3 regions of the Streptomyces sp. NPDC052101 genome follow, and region 3 is predicted to be linked to each of the others. Evidence: riboswitches for the same ligand, from Rfam matches in the RefSeq annotation. Region 3 holds a riboswitch; each other region holds the start of a gene.

Region 1 (3,271 bases), on a different contig from region 3:
CCGGGCGAGGATGTGGGCCAGGTGGACGCGCGGTTCGTAGGTCCCGCATCGGCCCTCGACGCAGGCCGGGAGGTCGAGCAGATAGGTGCGTTCGACGCCGTCGTCCAGGGTCAGCCGGACCCGCGGGCAGATACGGCCGGGCGGGCAGGGCGCGGGGGTGAGGTTGCCGGGGAGGCGCATAGTGGTGCCCTCCTTTGTGAGGGGCGGGAAGCTAGCCAAGTAGCCCACATCTCCAGGGAAGTTGGGACCTCGGGGTAGAGGGGGCCATGCCGCCGAGCCGAGGGTGTGCGCCCGTAACCGGCGTGGCCTTTCGGACTGTTGGCGCCCAGAGCCCGCGATCGAGGGTTGCGGAAGACGATCTCCGTCGGCCCGCCTTCGGCCTCGACTGTCGCGCCGGCGTTTCAGGGCGGTGATACGACTCCGGTCAGATGCGCGGGAGAGTGCCCGGATGTGGGGCCGGACTATGACCGGGGCTGCAACTGCTGTCCATGTCCGCCCCCTTCCGATCCTGGCGCGAGGTGAGACCCGTGCGGTTCGCTGGTTGGCTGCCTGGGCTTCGTCGCAGCGTGTCGCTTCGGCACGGTCCGCCGCCATGCTGGCCCACTCATACTTGCACATCCATGCAACAAGGGCAATGTCGCCCCTCGCCATCCGGCCGCGACCGCCGGTTTCCGGCTCGCCCCCTCAGGCGAGCAGTCCGCGCCCGCCTGTCGCCCGGTAGTAGATCCACACGGTAGTAGATCCACGTGCCCTCCTGCCTTGTGGTCACCAGCCCGGCGGCTCGGAGCCTGCCCAGGTGCTGCGACACCGCGGCGACGTGGGCGCCCGGCGGCCGAGCCGGCTCACCCGTCGGGAGCCCATGGCGGATCAACACCCACAGCAGGGGCAGGTGTGATGGGTCGGTCACGGTCCTGGCGCCGCCACCGCATGCTTCGCGGCCTCCGCGCCCCACGCCTATCCTTGCGTGTCCACGCAACTAGCGTGCGGGGCCCCGCTTCCGGTGGGGCGCCGTGAGCCGGCGCCAGGGCGCCAGCGCGCTGTCCGTGACGAACTCGTCCGCGTGCTCGCCCGTGACCAGGCAGGCCACGCACCCTGCCACCGAGACGGTGTGGTCGGCGAAGCGCTCGCTGCCACCGAGCCGGAGCCTGAGACGGTCACAGTCCCTTAGCCGCGAGGGAAAGCGCAGGCCATGGAGGGGAAGGGCGGACCGGCGGGGGCGTATCCTTAACACGGTTTGACAAGACACCTCGTTCGGTGAGGCGTCTTCACGGACACAGGCCACTGATCCCACCCGTCGAGAGACGCTCCGGATCAGGACAGGTCTCCCCGGCCCAAGGGGTGACCCCAAGTGGCTTCCCCGCGAGCGCGGGGACACGCCGTGGAGTGCCAAAGCTCTGACGAGTTGGGGTGCGCCGGGCCGAGTCGCCCGGTTGCCCCTTGCCGTATGGCCGCAGCGTCGCACGCGGCCGGGACCGGGAGGAGGCGAAAGTGGACAGTAGTCCGGGCCATAGTCGGCCCCGATCCCCGTTGTTCTCGCCGTCCTTCCGCGGTCCGGGGCAGCCTCTCCTCTCTCACTGATCCGACCCGCCCGTCCCCGTCGTAGGCCCGCCAGGGCGCGGCGTGCGCACGTGTGCTGTGGCATCGGTGGCATCGGTGGCGGCGGAGGTGCTGCCGCGCCCGCTTGCCGCCCCGTCATGCCGGGGCAAGGGGGTGTTCATCTTGTCCGTCAACACTCTGCTCATGTCCACCTCGGCCCGTCTGCGCGACCGCCGGGTCCACCTGGAACGCCGCGCCACCGCCTCCAAGGCCGTCCGCACCTCACTGGTCTCGCTGGCGGGGCTGATCGGCGGCCCGGTCACCAACCAGGCCGGCGACGAGGTCGGCCGTGTCGTGGACGTCGTCGCACGGCTCTACGGAGCGGACTCCTATCCGCCGGTCACCGGACTGATCATGCGCATCGGCCGACGGCGCACGTTCCTGGCCGCGGACGCCATCAGCAAGGTGAATGCCGGGCAGGTGAGACTGCGCACCGCCCGCGTGGACCTGCGGGACTTCGTACGGCGCCCCGGCGAGGTGCTCCTGTCCAAGGACGTCCTCGACCACCAGCTGGTCGACGTCGACGGCGTCCAGGTCACCCGTGCCGCCGACCTCTACCTGGCGCCACTGGTCGACAAGGTGGTGCTCGTGGGAGTGGACGTGTCCCTGCCCACCCTGCTCCGCCGGCTCGGCCCGCGCCGCTGGCAAGCCCGCCCCACCCCCGAGCGGGTGCTCGACTGGCAGGCCATCGCCCCCTTCGCCGAGCAGGCCACCGAGGGCCCGGCCGAGGTGCGGCTACGCGCTTCCCGGGCGGCGCTGCACCGGCTGCGCCCGGCCGATCTCGCCGACATCCTCGAAGACCTCGGCCGCAATGAGCGCCAGCAGCTGCTGGACTGGCTGGAGCCGGAGCAGGCCGCCGACGCGCTGGAGGAGATGGAACCGGCCGAGCTGGAGAACCTGCTGCGCGAGGCGGCCCCCGAGCACGCCGCCCGGCTGGTGGACGAGATGGAACCGGACGAGGCCACCGACGCGCTGCGCGACCTCGCCCCCGAGGAGCGCGAGGCCCTGCTGCGCCGTATGCCCAAGAGCGAGGCGGCGGAACTGCGCCGACTGCTGACCCACCGGGAGGGAACGGCGGGTGGCGCCATGACCACGCTGCTGGTCACTGCCCGCCAGGACGAGACGGTCGCCGAGGTGCGCGGTCGGCTGGCCGAACAGGCTGAACACCGTACCGAGATCGATGCCGTGGTCGTCGTCGACGCCAAGGGCCATGTGCTGTGCGACATCTCCCTGTTCGACCTGGCGGTGGCCGATGACACGGCCTCGGTGGCCGACGTGGTGGCCTGGCTCGGTCAGTTCGGTCCGCCCGTGGTCGTGCGCCCCGACATCGGCCTGGCCGAAGCCGCCAACCAGCTGGTGGCGGCCCGCGCCTCTTCCCTTCTGGTGGTCGACGACACCGACCGCGCGATCGGCCGGATCCTGGCCGACGACCTGCTCGACGCGATGCTGCCCGAGCGCGGGCGCCTGCACTTTAGGAGGTTCCTGCAGTGACCCGCGACCCGGACACGACCACCGAGCCCACCGCCCCCGCCGCGGCGCCGGTACGACGCACCGGCTGGCGGCGCATCACCATGGTCGCGGCGATCGCGGGCCCCGGCCTGGTCGCCGCGAACGCCGGAAACGATGCGGCAGGCATCGCCACCTATGCCTCGGCCGGCTCCCAATTCGTCTACGG
Region 2 (3,271 bases), on a different contig from region 3:
CGGCGCCTCGAAGCGATCTGGCACACCCGTCACTGACGTCACCGACCATTGACCGGAGGTCCGGCATGATCACCGCAGTCGACCACATCGCGCTGGCCGCCCCGCTGGGCAGCGAGGAGTTGTTGCGCGCCTACTACGTCGACGCGCTCGGTCTCGTAGAAGTCCCCGGGCCGGCCCTTCATGCCGCCCGCGGGGGCTGCTGGTTCAGCGACGACGACGGCCGTGTCCGGCTCCACCTGGGCATCGAGACCCCGTACCGGGCGTCCGCGAAGGCCCACCCCGGCCTGCGCGTCCAGGCCATCGACTCGCTCGCCGCCCGCCTCGAAGCCTTCGATGCCCTGGTGGTCTGGGACGACACGCTGCCCGGCCACCGCCGCTTCTACAGCCAGGACCCCGTCGGCAACCGCCTGGAATTCCTCCAACCCGGCAGAGGGGGAACAGCCGGTCAGTAGTACCCGCACATAAGAGCGGTGGCCCAGGCGGGCTGTGTGACCGGGTCCTGGGGGCCGAACTCGGTCATGTAGGGCTTGATGTCGAGGACGGGAGTGCTGTCCACCGCATCCAGCCCTTGGACGTGCAGATCGAGTCCGTCGACCTCGATCAGGCGGCAGCGGGAGACGCCGAGCCGGTTGGGGCGGTTCTTGCCGCGTTGAGCGAAGATGCCGACCTGCGGCCAGTCGGTGTTGCCGCGGGGGTGACGGGCCCCGGACTCGATCTTCTCCACCGGGACTCGGTCGAAGTGGTAGACGACCTCCAGGTGGGAGAAGGCGTCCAGGCCGGCCACCGCGTCGGAGGTGAAGCGGGTGGCGTCCAGGCGGATGACGGCCGTCTCCCCGCCCCAGTCGTCGTCCCGGATCTCCGGCCGGCCGCCGATCACCCGGCCCACGGGAACGGAGACCACCTCAGCGAGAGTGCTGCTCTCGGGCACGTGTCGCGCCTCAGACATGCTGTCGCACCTTTCGTGAAAGCGTCGGGAGCGGGTGCAGGTCGACCCGCACGTGGCTCACCGTATCGATCACTCGTTCGCGCCGCGGTGCGGTTGGCGAGGACTGCGCCCGCCTCTACATGTACGGTCGGCCGCCGGTCAAGACTCCGCCAAGAACTTGCGTTCATGCGCAAGTAGGGGGCTAGACTCATGGAGGTTTGAAAAGGGCACCTCGTTCGGTGAGGCGTCTTCACGGACACAGGCCACTGACCCCACGACTTCGAGAGACGCCCAGGGTCAGGACACCTCTCCCCGGCCCAAGGGGTGAGGCCAAGTGGCTTCCCTCGCAAGGGGATTACGCCGTGGAGTGCCAAAGCTCTGACGAGTTGGGGTGAGCCGGTCGTACGGACCGGGTTACTCCTTGCCGAGTCGTTGCTGACGCGCACAAGTCGCGTCCCCGGCCGGAAGGAGGCGAGAGACATGGACTGCAGTAGCAGTAGTCCGGGCCACAGTCGGCCCCTGACCCGCTTGTCCTCGCATTCTTCCGGCACGCGGTAACCACCTCCCCTGCGCGGATCCACTCCGCGTCCCGAGCCCCGTACGGCCCTGTGCCGTGACGGGCCGCCGTCCTGCGCGCTCACGCAGGGGGGATGGCTTTCGCGTGCCCCTCTACCTCCCCCTCTGGGGGGATTCGGGAGGTATGACATGACCACCGTGACCGAGACCACCGAGACCCCGCGCGCCGCGGTCCTCGACGACGCGCACGTCGGCGACATCCGCGGCGCCCTCGGCACCATCAAGCTCGACGACACCGCACCCCGCACCGGCCTGTCCGCCAAGCTCAAGACGCTCCTCGCCATAGTCGGCCCCGGCCTGATCGTGATGGTCGGCGACAACGACGCCGGCGCCTTCGCCACCTACGGCCAGGCCGGCCAGAACTACGGCACCCACCTGCTGTGGACCCTGCTGCTCCTCGTGCCCGTGCTGTACGTCAACCAGGAAATGGTGCTGCGCCTCGGCGCGGTCACCGGCGTCGGGCACGCCCGTCTGATCCTGGAGCGGTTCGGGAAGTTCTGGGGCGCGTTCAGCGTGATCGACCTGTTCCTGCTGAACGCGCTGACGCTGGTGACCGAGTTCATCGGCATCACGCTGGCATCCGGGTATCTGGGCCTGCCGAAGGTGGCCGCCGTGGTCCTCGCGGCCGGAATCATCATCGCGTCAGCGTTCACGGGGTCGTTCCAGCGGTTCGAGCGGGTGGCGATGACGCTGTGCGCGGCCTCGCTGCTGCTGGTGCCGATCTACTTCATGATCCACCCGCACGCCTCGCAGATGGCGCGTGACTTCGTCGTACCGAACATGCCCGGCGGCACCGGCCAGCTGTCCACCGTCATGCTGCTGATCATCGGCATCGTCGGCACCACCGTCGCGCCCTGGCAGCTGTTCTTCCAGCAGTCGTACGTCATCGACAAGCGGATCACCCCGCGCTTCATGAAGTACGAGAAGGCCGACCTGGTCATCGGCATCGTCGTGGTGGTCATCGGGGCCGCGGCCATGATGGGCTTCACCGCCGCGGCCTTCGCGGGCACGCACGGCTTCGGGCAGTTCACCGACACCGCGGGCATCGCGACCGGCCTGGAGAACAAGGCCGGGAAGCTGGCGGGGGTGCTGTTCGCCATCGCGCTGCTGGACGCATCGATCATCGGCGCGTTCGCGGTCTCGCTGTCCACCGCCTACGCGATCGGTGACGTGCTCGGGATGAAGCACTCCCTGCACCGCGGGGTGGGCGGCGCGAAGGGCTTCTACGCCGTCTACGCCGGCCTGGTCGCGGCGGCCGCCGCCATCGTGCTGATCCCGGGCTCGCCGCTCGGCCTGCTGACCGAGGGCGTCCAGACGCTGGCCGGGGTGCTGCTGCCGTCCGCCTCCGTCTTCCTCCTGCTGCTGTGCAACGACAAGGCCGTCCTCGGCCCGTGGGTGAACGGCCCGAAGACCAACGCCTTCACCTCGGCCGTCGTCGGGGTCCTCGTCAGCCTGTCGATCATCCTGACCGCCTCGGTGCTGTTCCCCGACATCTCCTCCGAAGCGATCCTCGACATCATGGCCGCCTGCGGCGTCGTCGGGGTGCTGGCCGCCGGCTACGCCTTCACCCGCCGTCGCACGGGCACCAAGGAGGACCCGATCGACCGGACCGGCAAGGACGAGTGGCGGATGCCGCCGCTTCAGACCCTGACCCGGCCGCCCATGTCCACCGCCCGCAAGATCGGCATGGGCGCCCTGCGGACCTATCTGCTCATCGCGATGGTCCTGGTCGTCATCAAGATCGTCGAGGTCGCCCTCGGCGGCTGAACA
Region 3 (3,271 bases):
TGGGGCAGATTGGGCGGCGGAGGCTGCACCGCCGATGAGCAGTTGGTGGGGTGGGTGGGTCGAGGGCCGGTGGGACGAGGTGTTCCTCGCCACGAAGTTCGGCGTCGTACACAGCGAGGCCAACCCGCGTGCGCGGCGCGTCGACTCGACCCCTGGGTATGCCCGGTGCGCCTGCGAGGCGTCGTTGCGACGCCTGGGCGTAGATCACATCGACCTGTTCCACCTGCACCGCCGCAACCCGGATGTGCCGGTGGCGGAGACCATGGACGGTGTGGCCGAGCTGGTGGCCGCAGGCAAGGTGCGCTACCTCGGTCTGCCGGAGGTCAGCGCCGGAACACTGCGCCGCGCCTGTGCCGTCGCCCCGGTCGCTGTGCTGCAGAGCGAGTACTCGCTGTGGACCCGCGGCCTGGAGCGGGGATCCTGCCGGCGGAGTACGCGGAGGAGCGAGGTGGTGACGACGCGGGCGGCGCGGCCGATCAGCAGCACGCGGCATGGGGACTTCCCGCGACGCACAAGGTCGTAGCCCTTGGATCTCGACATGCCGAACGCCTGGGCGGCGTCCTCGACGCTCGCGGTACCACACCGGCCATTGACGCCTGCCCTGCTCCGCTCGGCGCTGTCTCCACGTGTTCCCGATGACGCAGCACGCTGAGTGCGTCGCGAGCCTTGAGCCTGCTGAGAAGGGTCGCTGAACTGCAGTTTCGCCCAGGGTGCATTATGTTCGCTGTGGGCGTTACGGGCGATATCTCGACGCATATTCGACGCACGTTACGCACGCTACGCACGTTCTACGAGCGGGCTCCGTACGGGCTCCATCCGCGGAGGAACGGCTTGAGGTCGTCGGGGTTGGGATTGGGTGGAGTGGGGGCACAATCAGGCCCTTGCCGCCACCGCGGCGGAAGCGGCGACGGTCACGGTCCCGTAGTCGCGAGGTCAAGCGCCGGTCATGGATTGGGAGGGCCGGGCGGCGGGGGCGTATCGTTGACGCGGTTTTGATGAGACACCTCGTTCGGTGAGGCGTCTTCACGGACACAGGCCACTGATCCCACCCGTCGAGAGACGCTCCGGATCAGGACAGGTCTCCCCGGCCCAAGGGGTGACCCCAAGTGGCTTCCCCGCAGGTGCGGGGACACGCCGTGGAGTGCCAAAGCTCTGACGAGTTGGGGTGCGTCGGGTCTCTTCCCGGCTGCCCTTGCCGCATGGCCGTGACGTCGTGAGCACGGCCGGGACCGGGAGGAGGCGAGTATGGACAGTAGTCCGGGCCATAGTCGGCCCCTCTCCGCGTTGTCCTCGCTGTCCCTCCGTGGCCTGAGGCAGCTCGTTCTCTTCCACTGACCTGACCCCGCCAGGCCCCCCGTCGTGGGCCTGCCCGGAGAGTCGGGCCCCCGTGTGCCCTGGCGCCGGGTCCGGTGCAGGGCGCGTGCGCTGTCGTGGCCGCCCGGTGCCCCGTCAAGCCGGGGCAAGGGGGTGTTCATCTTGTCCGTCAACACTCTGCTCATGTCCACCTCGGCCCGTCTGCGCGACCGCAGGGTCACCCTGGAGCGCCGCGCCACCACCTCCAAAGCCGTCCGTACGTCCCTGGTCTCGCTGGCCGGACTGGTCGGTGGGTCGGTCACCAATCAGTCCGGCGAGGAGGTCGGCCGTGTCGTCGACGTGGTCGCCCGGCTGTACGGCGAGGAGTCGTACCCGCCGGTCACCGGACTGATCCTGCGGATCGGGCGGCGACGTACCTTCCTCGCGTCGGACGCCATCGGCAAGGTGCACGCCGGGCAGGTACGGCTGCGCACCGCGCGGATCGACATGCGGGACTTCTCCCGGCGCCCGGGGGAGGTGCTGCTCGCCAGGGACGTCCTCGACCACCAGCTCGTCGACGTGGACGGCGTGCAGGTCACCCGGGCCGCCGACCTGTACCTGGCACCGCTCGTCGACAAGGTGGTCCTGGTCGGCGTCGACGTCTCCCTGCCCACGTTGCTGCGCCGGCTCGGCCCGCGCCGCTGGCAGGCCCGGCCGACCCCGGAGCGCGTGCTGGACTGGCAGGCGGTCGCACCGTTCGGCGAGCAGGCCACCGACGGACCGGCGGAGGTGCGGCTGCGCGCCTCCCGGACCGTACTGCAGCGGCTGCGTCCGTCCGATCTGGCGGACATTCTCGAAGACCTCGGTCGCAGTGAGCGGCAGCAGCTGCTGGGCTGGCTGGAGCCGGAGCAGGCTGCCGACGCGCTGGAGGAGATGGAACCGGCCGAGTTGGAGAATCTTCTGCGTGAGGCCGCACCCGACCACGCCGCCCGGCTGGTCGACGAGATGGAGCCGGACGAGGCCACCGATGCCCTGCGGGACCTCACCCGTGAGGAGCGTGAGGCTCTGCTGACACGGATGCCGAAGGGAGAGGCGGCGGAGCTGCGCCGTCTGCTGAGGCACCGGGAGGGCACGGCGGGCGGTGCCATGACCACCCTGCTGCTCACCGCTCGCCGGGACGAGACCGTCGCCGAGGTACGGGGCCGGCTGGCCGAACAGGCCGAGCACCGCACCGAGATCGACGCCGTCGCCGTCGTCGACGAGCAGGACCAACTGCTGTGCGATGTCGGTTTGTTCGACCTGGCGGTGGCCGAGGACACGTCCCTGGTGGCCGACCTGGTGGCGTGGCTGGCCCAGTTCGGCCCGCCCGTCACCATCCATGCGGACACCCCGCTGGCCGAGGCCGCCGACCAGTTGGTCGCCGCCCGCGCCTCTTCCCTTCTGGTGGTCGACGACACCGACCGGCCCCTCGGCCGGATCCTGGCCGACGACCTGCTCGACGCGATGCTGCCCGAGCGCGGGCGCCTGCACTTCCGGAGGTTCCTGCAGTGACCCACGACCTGGACACCGTCGCTCCGGCCCAGGCGGCGCCGGCTCGCCGTACCGGTTGGCGGCGCATCACCATGGTCGCGGCGATCGCGGGCCCCGGCCTGGTCGCCGCGAACGCGGGCAACGACGCCGCCGGCATCGCCACCTACGCCTCGGCCGGCTCCCAGTTCACCTACGGCACCCTGTTCTTCATGGTCCTGGTCACCATCGCCCTGGTGATGGTGCAGGAGATGGCCGTCCGCCTCGGCGCCCACACCGGTAAGGGACTCGGCGCCCTGATCCGTGAACAGTTCAGCCTCCGCCTGACCGCACTGGCCGTCTTCTGTCTGCTGCTGGCCAACACCGGCCTGGTGGTGAGCGAGTTCGCGGGTATAGGCGCGGCGTTCGAGCTGCTGGGCATCCCCAAGTGGGCGGTGATTCCGCCGGCGGC

Evidence for each region. Region 3 has a riboswitch for magnesium ahead of AB0L75_RS10965 (CBS domain-containing protein). Riboswitches for the same ligand answer to the same signal wherever they lie in the genome.
Region 1: linked by a shared signal. The riboswitch ahead of AB0L75_RS14110 (CBS domain-containing protein) and the one ahead of AB0L75_RS10965 (CBS domain-containing protein) in region 3 are both predicted to bind magnesium.
Region 2: linked by a shared signal. The riboswitch ahead of AB0L75_RS14135 (NRAMP family divalent metal transporter) and the one ahead of AB0L75_RS10965 (CBS domain-containing protein) in region 3 are both predicted to bind magnesium.

The regions. Positions count from the first base shown of each region.
Region 1 covers NZ_JBFAWH010000006.1:169,597-172,867, reverse strand. Annotated here, with positions in the region: gene AB0L75_RS14115 (hypothetical protein) at 1-180, opposite strand, end outside; M-box (ykoK) riboswitch at 1,240-1,414, shown strand; gene AB0L75_RS14110 (CBS domain-containing protein) at 1,720-3,087, shown strand; gene AB0L75_RS14105 (divalent metal cation transporter) at 3,084-3,271, shown strand, end outside.
Region 2 covers NZ_JBFAWH010000006.1:173,294-176,564, forward strand. Annotated here, with positions in the region: gene AB0L75_RS14120 (hypothetical protein) at 1-36, shown strand, start outside; gene AB0L75_RS14125 (glyoxalase) at 66-452, shown strand; gene AB0L75_RS14130 (SAM-dependent methyltransferase) at 446-946, opposite strand; M-box (ykoK) riboswitch at 1,150-1,323, shown strand; gene AB0L75_RS14135 (NRAMP family divalent metal transporter) at 1,631-3,268, shown strand.
Region 3 covers NZ_JBFAWH010000004.1:180,792-184,062, reverse strand. Annotated here, with positions in the region: gene AB0L75_RS10970 (aldo/keto reductase) at 35-523, shown strand; M-box (ykoK) riboswitch at 998-1,172, shown strand; gene AB0L75_RS10965 (CBS domain-containing protein) at 1,477-2,844, shown strand; gene AB0L75_RS10960 (divalent metal cation transporter) at 2,841-3,271, shown strand, end outside.